3 regions of the Kineococcus esterisolvens genome follow, and region 1 is predicted to be linked to each of the others. Evidence: riboswitches for the same ligand, from Rfam matches in the RefSeq annotation. Region 1 holds a riboswitch; each other region holds the start of a gene.
What was found. A riboswitch is a leader RNA that binds a small molecule or an ion and turns the genes downstream of it on or off. The one in region 1 is predicted to bind S-adenosylmethionine.
Positions count from the first base shown of each region.

Region 1 (3,262 bases):
CCTCGGCGACCTTCTGGTCCGCGAACGCGAGCCAGCCGCGCAGCCGCTCGTCCAGGTCGGGCTCGTCGGTGACGTCGTGCGGGACGTGCAGCAGGGAGGTGGACGTTCCGGCGACGACCGTGCCCGCCAGCGGGACCAGCGCCTGCAGCTGCGCCAGGGCGGGCTCCAGGTCGGCGCGCCAGACGTTGTGGCCGTCGACGACCCCGGCGACGACGGTCTTGCCGTCCAGGCCGGGGACCGGCCCGGCGGGGGCGGACCCGCGCACCAGGTCCAGCGCGAGCCCGTCCACCGCCGTGGCGGCCAGCGTCCCCAGGTGCTCGCCCAGGTCGCCGTAGGGGGCGGCCACCAGCAGGCGCGGGCGCGCGGGTGCCGCCGACGGGGCGGTGAGCAGGGTGTCGTAGGCGGTGCGCACGAGGTCCGCGAGGTCGTCGACGCCCTCGGTGGCGGAGTCGCTGACGAGGGCGGGCTCGTCCAGCTGCACCCACGCGGCCCCGGCGGCGGCGTGGGCGGCCAGCAGCTCCGCGTACACCGGCAGCAGGTCGCCCAGGCGGTCGATCGGCGCGAACCCCTCGGGACTGCCGTCGGCGGGCTTGGCCAGCAGCAGGAACGTGACCGGGCCCACGAGGACGGGCCGGGTGAGGAAGCCGTCGGCCAGCGCCTCGGAGAACTCCCGCACGCCCCGGTCGTCGGCGAAGCGGAACTCCGTGTCCGGCCCGATCTCGGGGACGAGGTAGTGGTAGTTCGTGTCGAACCACTTCGTCATCTCCAGCGGTGCGTCCGCCCCGCGGCCGCGGGCGATCGTGGAGAGGCCGGCCAGGTCGACCCGCCCGTCGGCGCCCACGACGTCGGCGAAGCGCGGCGGCACCGCTCCCACGGCGATCGCCGCGTCCAGCACCTGGTCGTAGGCGGAGAACGCCGACGGGATGGAGGCGTCGTGGGCGTGCAGGCCCAGGTCGTTCAGGCGGCGCACGGTGCGCGCCCGCACCGCGGCCAGCGCGCGCTCGGTGGCGGTGACGTCGGCGCGCCCGGCCCACAGCGCCTCCAGCGCCTTCTTCGACTCCCGGCGCGGGCCGATGCGGGGGTAGCCGAGGACGGTGGCCGACCAGGCGGGCACGTCGGTGCCGGGAACTGCGGTGCGGGGTTCGGTGCTCATCGGGATCCTCCAGCCGCGAGGGCGGCGTCGTGGGGAACCGCGGATGCCTGCGGCCGTCCGGCCGAGCTCGGGACCGTCGGGGTCCCGGCGCCGAGGTGCACACCCTCGAGCAGGTCCAGCGCCGCGGGCGCTGCGTTGAACGTGTAGAGGTGCAGGCCGGGGGCGCCGGCGTGCAGCAGGTCGCGAGCCAGCGCCCGCCCGAAGCGGGTGCCGGCGCGCTCGCGCGCGGTGTCCCCGTGCTCAGCGGCCGACTCCAGCAGCGCCAGCAGCTCCCGGGGCGGGGCGACCCCCGTGAGCTGCTGCAGCCGCAGCAACCGCGCCGGGTCGGTGGTGGGGATGATCCCCGGCAGCAGCGGCAGGGTGATGCCCGCGGCGCGGGCCCGGCCGGTGAAGTCGGCGTACTCGCGGGCGGAGTAGCAGACCTGGGTGATGGCGAAGGAGGCTCCCGCGTCCTGCTTGGCGCGCAGCGCCTGCAGGTCGCCGGCGCGCCGCGAGGAGGGGAAGGCGGCCACCGCGACGCTCAGCGGGAGGACGGCGGCGCCGGCCCGGACGCGGTGGTGCCGGTCGGCGACGTGCACCAGCTCCACCAGGTCGCAGGCGCGCCGCACGGCGTCGTCGGGGACCGGCTCGGTGATCCGCCCGGAGGGCGGGTCCCCGCGCACGGCGAGCACGTCGCGCACACCCGCGGCGAAGAACTCCTCGGCCAGGTCCACGACCTGCCGGCGGGTGGCCCCGACGCAGGTCAGGTGCGCCACGGCCACCGCCCGGGTCTCCCGGCGCAGGTGGCGCAGCAGCTCGCAGCCGGCGTCGCGGGTGCCGCCACCCGCGCCGTGGGTGACCGAGAAGAAGTCCGGGCCCGTGGCGGCCAGGCGGGAGACGGTGCCGTGCAGGGCGTCACGGGCCGCCGGTGAGCGCGGCGGGAACAACTCGAAGCTCAGGGTCGGCCGCCCGGCGGCGCCGGCGACCAGTGCGCCGACGGTCACCGGCGCGCGCGGTGCTCGGCGGGGCGGGAGGTGGGGCGGTGGGTGGACATCGTCGACTCCATCGACCTGGCGGAAGCACCCGCTCCCGGGGACCGGGGGGTTGCTGCGGCGTCGTCGAGCCAGGACTCTCGGCCGCTCTGGATGGGGTGGCGGTGCTGGTGGTGCCGTGGTGCTGGTGGTGCCGGTGTTCGCCTGGTGCCGGGGCGCTCAGTGCCCCTCGCCCTGCGGCGGCAGCGCGCTGACCACCGGGTGGTCAGCGGCGATCAGGCCCATCTTCGCCGCACCACCGGGCGAGCCGACGGTGTCGAAGAACTCCACGTTGGCCGCGGTGAACGCCGACCACTGCTCGGGCACGTCGTCCTCGTAGTAGATCGCCTCCACCGGGCACACCGGCTCGCACGCCCCGCAGTCGACGCACTCGTCGGGGTGGATGTACAGCGAACGCTCGCCCTCGTAGATGCAGTCGACAGGGCACTCCTCGATGCAGGCCTTGTCCTTCACGTCCACGCAGGGCTGGGCGATGACGTACGTCACTGCGCGCCGCTCCTCTCGCTCTCGGGGGTGGGGCTGGTGATGCGCCGACGGTGGCGGCGCACCGAGTGGGCGACGCCGACGGCGCCGGCGGTCAGGACGAGCGCGTACACGACCCAGCGGACCGCGTCGGGGGCGGCGACGGCGTCGCTGCGCAGCAGCGTCCGGGCGTTGGTGAGCACGATGACGGCGCCGACGGCGGCACCCAGCACCTGCGGCGGTGCGTGCCGCACCAGCCAGGCCGCGATCGGCGCGGCGATCAGCCCACCGGCCAACAGCGCCAGGACCCACGTCCAGGCGATGCCCTGCGAACCGAGGCCCACGAGGAACCCCGCGCTGGCGGCGACGGCGACCAGGAACTCGCTGGTGTCCACCGAGCCGATCACCTTGCGGGGTTCCAGCCGGCCGGAGGCGAGCAGTGCCGGGGTGCCCACCGGCCCCCAGCCGCCGCCCCCGGTCGCGTCGACGAAGCCGGCCACCAGCCCCAGCGGGGCGAGGAACCGGCGTCGCAGCGGCCGGTGCAGGGAACGCTCGTCGAAGCGGGCGACGGCCGATCGCAGCAGCACGTAGACGCCCAGCAGCAGCAGCAGGGTGC
Region 1 is NZ_JBJLRI010000001.1:101,026-104,287, forward strand. It holds gene metE (5-methyltetrahydropteroyltriglutamate--homocysteine S-methyltransferase) at 1-1,153, opposite strand, end outside; gene ACRYR8_RS00465 (methylenetetrahydrofolate reductase) at 1,150-2,136, opposite strand; SAM riboswitch class I at 2,192-2,284, opposite strand; gene fdxA (ferredoxin) at 2,344-2,670, opposite strand; gene ACRYR8_RS00475 (sulfite exporter TauE/SafE family protein) at 2,667-3,262, opposite strand, start outside.

Region 2 (3,262 bases), on a different contig from region 1:
GTCCTCGGGTGACGCGGCCGTCGCGGCCCTGGTGGCCGGGCGGGTGCCGCTGTTCGAGTTCGCGATCCGCTCGACGATCTCCCGCTACGACCTCGACAGCGAGGCCGGCCGCCTGGCCGCGCTGGACGCGGCCGCCCCGATCGTCGCGACGATCCGCGACCGCGGTCTGCGGCAGCGCTACGCGGTCAACCTGGACCGCTGGACGGGCTTCCTCGACGAGCGCTTCGTGCTGGACCGGGTGCGCCGGCACGCCGGGGACGGGCACGGCGGCCGCGACGGGCACGGCGGGACGTCCCGCCGCAGCGGGACCGGCGAGCAGGCCGCCGCCCGCCCCGCCCCGCCGGCCCAGCGGGTCGACGACGTCGTCGAGCAGCTGGAGCGGCGGGTGCTGTCGTGCGCGCTGCAGGCGCCGTGGGTGGTCGCCGAGGACTTCGCCGAACTGCCCGCCGACGCCTTCACCGCACCCGTGCACCGCGCCGTGCACGACGCGGTCACCGCCGCGGGCGGTCCGCTGGAGGCGCCGCAGGGGCCGGCGTGGGTGGCGGCGGTGCTGGAGTACGCCGACGGCCCCGTCGCGGCGCTGGTGCAGGAGCTGGCCGTGACGGAGCTGCCCGTCAGCGACGAGGAGGAGCTGGAGCGCTGGGGCCGCTCGCTGGTGGCGGCGCTGGCCGGTCAAGCGGCCACCCGCGCGGTCGCCGACGCGCGGCGGCTCCTGCAGCGGCTGGACCCCTCGGCGCAGGCGCAGGAGTACCTGGCGGCCTCCTCGGAGCTGTTCCGCCTGGAGGCCGCCCGGCGGGCCTGGCAGGAGCGCGCGCAGGGGTCCTGACGGGGCCCGGCCCGTGACGCGGGCACCCGGGAGGGGCTGGTACGGTTGACGTGCTGTCGCCGGGGGTTCACCCGGCGGTGGTCCCGCATAGCTCAATTGGCAGAGCAGCCGGCTGTTAACCGGCAGGTTGTTGGTTCGAGTCCAACTGCGGGAGCTCCTCGAGGGGGCGTGCGCACGCACGCCCCCTTCGTCGTCCCCGGCTCCACGGGGACCCGTGGAGGAGGTGGCCGTGCCCGCTCGGCGCTCCAGCGCCCCCGCGGCGATCCTCGTGCCGCTGCTGCTGGTCGTGCTGGCCGTCGCGCTGTGGCGCGCGCTCGCCGGCGGCGCGCCCACCGGGACCGGCGCCGCGACCGGCGACGCGGCCGAGGCGCTGGCCGCGCTCGAGGTGCGTGCCGCCGCCCCCTCCACCGGTTACGAGCGCGAGCTGTTCGGCGACGGCTGGGTGGACGTGGACGCCGACGGCTGCCGCACCCGCGACGACGTCCTGCAGCGGGACCTGACCGGGGTCCGCCTGGGCGAGGACGGCTGCACGGTGCTGTCCGGCACGCTGGAGGACCCCTACTCCGGGGACGAGATCGCCTTCCGCCGCGGGCGGGGCACCAGCGACGACGTGCAGATCGATCACGTCGTCGCGCTCGCCGCCGCCTGGCGCACCGGCGCGCAGGAGCTCAGCGACGACGAGCGCGTCCGCTTCGCCAACGACCCCCTGGAACTGCTGGCCGTGGACGGGGCGCTGAACCAGTCCAAGGGCGACGACGACGCCTCCGAGTGGCTGCCGCCGGTGGGGGAGTGCGAGTACGTCGCCCGGCAGGTCGCCGTCAAGAGCGCGTGGGGGCTGTGGGTGACGCCCGCCGAGGGCGAGGCGATGGCCGACGTCCTCGCCGGCTGCCCCGGGCAGGAGCTGCCCGGTCCCTGAGACGGCCGGGCGGCCGCAGCCGCCCGGTGCGGACCGGTGGGGCCCGGTGCGGCGCACCGGCGAGGGGGCCCGCGCACCTCCGCCGATGCCCTACGCTGATCGGACCATCCAGAGCGGCCGAGAGACCTGGCTCGACGACGCCGCAGCAACCCCCCTCGGGAGGGTGCTCATGCCGGGACCGATGGGAGGGTTCTGTTGACCTACTCCGGCGACCTCACGGCGCGTGAGGCGTTCGAGCTGCTGCGCGACGACGGCGACGCCGTCCTCGTGGACGTCCGCACCGAGGCGGAGTGGACGTACGTCGGGGTGCCCGACACCGCCGAGCTGGGCAGGTCGCCGATCTTCGCCTCGTGGTTGCCGGTGGAGCAGGACGCGCCCGGTGCGAGGTTCCTCGCGGAGCTGGCGCGCGCGGGCGTCGAGCCGGGCCACCGCGGCCCGGTGGTGTTCCTGTGCCGCTCGGGCAAGCGGTCCGTCGCCGCCGCCGAGGCCGCCACGGCCGCCGGCATCGGCCCCAGCTACAACGTCCTCGACGGCTTCGAGGGAGACCTGGACGAGCACGGGCACCGCGGCGGCGCCGGCTGGCGCGCGCAGGGCCTGCCGTGGAGGCAGTCGTGAACGAGCAGCGACCGCGCCCCTGGCGCCCCGACACCACCGCCGTGCGCGGCGGCCTGGCCCGCTCGGGTTTCGAGGAGACCTCCGAGGCGATGTACCTGACGTCCGGGTACGTCTACGACTCCGCCGCTGCCGCCGAGGCCGCGTTCACCGGTGAGGTCGACCGCTACGTCTACTCCCGCTACGGGAACCCCACGGTCTCGGTGTTCACCGAGCGGCTGCGGCTGCTGGAGGGCGCCGAGGCGTGCTACGGACTGGCCAGCGGCATGTCCGCGGTGTTCTACGCCCTGGGGGCGTTGCTGGGTGCCGGCGACCGGGTCGTGGCCGCCCGCAGCCTGTTCGGCTCCTGCTACGTCATCCTCGACGAGATCCTGCCCCGCTGGGGCGTGACGACGGAGTTCGTCGACGGCGAGGACCTCGCGCAGTGGGAGCGGGCCCTGGCCACGCCCGCGCAGGCGGTGTTCTTCGAGACCCCGGCGAACCCCATGCAGACCCTCGTGGACATCGAGGCGGTCGCGGATCTCGCCCACGCGGCCGGCGCGGTCGTGGTGGTGGACAACGCCTTCGCCAGCCCGGTGGGCCAGCGGCCGCTGCAGTTCGGCGCCGACGTCGTCGTGTACTCCGCGACCAAGCACATCGACGGCCAGGGGCGCGTGATGGGCGGCGCCGTCCTGGGCACCGCGGAGTTCGTCGGGGGCCGCCTCCAGGAGCTGACCCGGCACACCGGGCCCACCCTGAGCCCGTTCAACGCGTGGACGCTCGCCAAGGGCCTGGAGACCCTCGGCCTGCGGGTGCGGCACTCCGCTGCCACCGCGCTGCGCATCGCCGAGCACCTCGAGGTCGGCCCCGGCGTGCGCTGGGTGCGCTACCCGCTGCTGCCCTCGCACCCGCAGTTCGACCTCGCGAAG
Region 2 is NZ_JBJLRI010000002.1:29,197-32,458, reverse strand. It holds gene dnaG (DNA primase) at 1-826, shown strand, start outside; tRNA gene ACRYR8_RS01190 (tRNA-Asn) at 908-980, shown strand; gene ACRYR8_RS01185 (HNH endonuclease family protein) at 1,056-1,742, shown strand; SAM riboswitch class I at 1,844-1,930, shown strand; gene ACRYR8_RS01180 (rhodanese-like domain-containing protein) at 1,938-2,357, shown strand; gene ACRYR8_RS01175 (O-succinylhomoserine sulfhydrylase) at 2,354-3,262, shown strand, end outside.
Region 2: linked by a shared signal. The riboswitch ahead of ACRYR8_RS01180 (rhodanese-like domain-containing protein) and the one ahead of ACRYR8_RS00465 (methylenetetrahydrofolate reductase) in region 1 are both predicted to bind S-adenosylmethionine.

Region 3 (3,262 bases), on a different contig from region 1:
GGAGGAGCGGGATGACCACGACGACACCGGGGCGACCGGCCACCGCCTGGACGCCGCTGACCGGCCCGGCCCACAGCATCGCCCTGGAGGTCCTGCTCGACGGGCCGCTGCCGCGCAGCGAGCTCGCCCGCCGCCTGGACCTCTCCCCCGGCAGCCTCACGCGGCTCTCGCGCCCGCTGCTGGACTCCGGTCTGCTGGTGGAGACCCCCGGCGCCCTCGACCCGACGTCGGGCCGGCCGACGCGCCCGCTCGACGTGGAGGAGGACGGCCACCACTTCGCGGGCGTCAAGCTGACCGCCGACACCGCCTACGCGGTGCTGACGACCCTGCGGGCGAGGGTGGTGGCGGAACTGGAGGCGCCGCTGCCCGACCGCTCCCCCGCCACCTGCGTCGCCGTCGTCGGCGACCTGGTGCGCTCGCTCGCGGACCTGACCGGTCCGCGCCGCCCGGGGGTGCGCGCGGTCGGCGTCGGGCTGGGCGGGCGGGTCGCCCCCGACGGGGAGGTCCTCTCCGCCCGGTACCTGGGGTGGGAGTCCGTGCCGTTCGGTCCCTCGCTGGAGGCGGAACTGGGTGTGCCGGTCGTCGTGGACAACGACGTGCTGTCCCTGACGCGCGCCGAGCAGTGGTTCGGCACGGCCCGGCGCTGCGACCGCTTCGCGGTCCTGGCGATCGGCACGGGCGTGGGGTACGGCCTCGTCGTGCACGACGAGGTCGTGGACCACCCCGACGCGGGGGTGGGCCTGCTGGGGCACTTCCCGCTGGACCCGACCGGGCCGCTCTGCCCCGAGGGGCACACCGGCTGCGCGGAGGCGATGCTCACCCGCCAGGCGGTCGAGGTCCGCGCCGGCCTCGCGCTGCGCCGCCCCGTGGGGTTCACGGAGGTCCTGGACCTGGCGGTCGCGGGCCAGCCGCTGGCCCGGCGGGTGGTCGACGACTCCGCCCGCGCGCTCGGCGTCCTGGTGGCGGCGATCGGGAACCTGACGATGCCGCGCACGGTGCTGGTGTCCGGGGAGAACGCCGGGCTGGCGGAGGTGGGGCGGGAGGCGGTGCGCGCGGGGATCCGCGCGCACCGCAACCCGCGCGCCTCCGAGCTCGACGTCGCCGTGCAGCACACGGGTTTCCCGGAGTGGGCGCGGGGGGCGGCGGTCACCGCGATCCGCACGTTCGTCCTGGGGCACCGCCGGTGAGGGCGGGCGGTGCCGGTGCCGGCACCCGCGGCGACGTGGGGGGCGCGGCCGTCAGCGCCGGCGGGCCAGCAGGTGCCAGAACCGCGCCGTCCGGCGGAACTCCTCGCGGCGGCTGAGCTCGACCTCCAGCTCCTCCAGGTCGGCGACGGAGTTCTCGTCGGCCCGCTGCGCGTCCTCCAGCAGCGTCGTGACCGTCAGGACCCCGGCGCGACCGACGACCTCGCAGCCCGCCGCGGCCGCGGCCGCCTCGACGGCGGCGGGGTCCAGCCGCAGCACGGAGCGGCCGGTGGCCCGGTCCTCGCCCCGCTCGGCGTCCAGCAGGACCCACGCCTGCGCCGGCCCGTCGCGCAGCGCGGCGGTCAGGACGTCGGCGGCCGGGTTGGGGGCCATGAGCGAGAGCAGCCCACCGGGCCGCAGGGAGGAGGCCAGCGTCGCCACGTCCGCCGCCACCTGCTGCACGCTGCCGCGGTGCTGCAGCACGTCGTGGCACAGCACCACGTCGAAGGACCCCGAACCGCCCGCGCGGTGGCGGGTCAGCGCGGCCAGGGCGGCCAGGTCCTCCAGGTCCGCGGCCACCGTGCGCACGCGGTCGGCCACCCCGGCGGCGGCCGCGGCCGCCCGGGCGGCGCCGAGCACGTCCGGGGAGGTGTCCAGCACCGTCACCTCGTGGCCGGCCAGCGCCAGCTGCAGCGCGTCGCGGCCGTCGCCGCCACCGGCGTCCAGCACCCGCAGCGGCGCCGGGCCCAGCTGTGCGCACCGCTCGCGCAGCAGGGCCGCCAGCACCCGGTAGCGCAGCCGCCCCCACGGCGACTCCTGCCAGGTGGACCACGCGGCCGCCTCGCGCAGGGCGTCCTCGGCGGGTCCGCCGCCGGCGGACGTCGTCGTGCTCATGGCGCGCTCTCCCATCGGTCCTGGCGTGAGCACCCTCCGCGCGGGGGTTGCTGCGGCGTCGTCGAGCCAGGTCTCTCGGCCGCTCTGGATGGTCCGAGCAGGGTACGGCACGCCGTGCGGGACGGGCCGGGGCAGCTCACGCCCCCGCCCTGCCCCCGTCCTGCGGTTCGCCACCGCGACCGGCGGGACGTCCCCACCCGCTGGGTACGCTGACCGCCGGACCCACGACCCCCCCCCGGGAGGACCCGCCCGCATGAGCACCGCCCCCGTCCCCGCCGGCGACGACCTGGTCTTCCCCCCGCCGGCGGAGTTCGCCGCCCGGGCCAACGTGGGGCCGCAGGAGTACGAGCGGGCCGCGGCGGACCCGGAGGCGTTCTGGGCCGAGCAGGCCGGGCGGCTGCAGTGGGACGAGCCCTGGCACACCGTGTTCGACGGTTCCACGCTGCCCACCGCCCAGTGGTTCGTCGGCGGGAAGCTGAACGTCGCGGTGAACTGCGTGGACCGGCACGTCGCAGCCGGCCGCGGGGACAAGGTGGCGCTGCACTGGGAGGGCGAGCCGGGCGACTCCCGCACGATCACCTACGCCCAGCTGCAGGACGAGGTGTGCCGGGCGGCCAACGCGCTGCAGGAGCTGGGCATCGGCCACGGCGACCGCGTCGTGCTGTACCTGCCGGTGCTGCCGGAGACGATCGTGACGACGATGGCGTGCGCGCGCATCGGCGCCGTCGTCAGCCTGGTCTTCGGGGGTTTCTCCGCCGAGGCGCTGCGCTTCCGGGTGGAGGACACCGGCGCGAAGCTGCTGGTGTGCACCGACGGGCAGTTCCGCCGCGGGAAGGCGGTGGCCGTCAAGGGCGCCGCGGACGCAGCCGTCGAGGGCCTCGACCACGTCGAGCACGTGCTCGTCCTGCGCCGCACCGGGGACCTGACGCCGGACGTGCCGTGGACGCCGGGCCGCGACGTGTGGTGGCACGACGTCGTGGACCGGCAGAGCACCGAGCACGACGCGCCGAGCTTCGACAGCGAGAACCCGCTGTTCATCATCTACACCTCCGGCACCACCGGGAAGCCGAAGGGCCTGGTGCACACCAGCGGCGGGTACCTCACCCACACCTCCTGGTCGCACTGGGCGGTGTTCGACGTCAAGGACGACGACGTCTACTGGTGCCAGGCGGACCTGGCGTGGG
Region 3 is NZ_JBJLRI010000002.1:147,406-150,667, forward strand. It holds gene ACRYR8_RS01695 (ROK family protein) at 12-1,187, shown strand; gene ACRYR8_RS01700 (class I SAM-dependent methyltransferase) at 1,239-2,078, opposite strand; SAM riboswitch class I at 2,087-2,173, opposite strand; gene acs (acetate--CoA ligase) at 2,332-3,262, shown strand, end outside.
Region 3: linked by a shared signal. The riboswitch ahead of ACRYR8_RS01700 (class I SAM-dependent methyltransferase) and the one ahead of ACRYR8_RS00465 (methylenetetrahydrofolate reductase) in region 1 are both predicted to bind S-adenosylmethionine.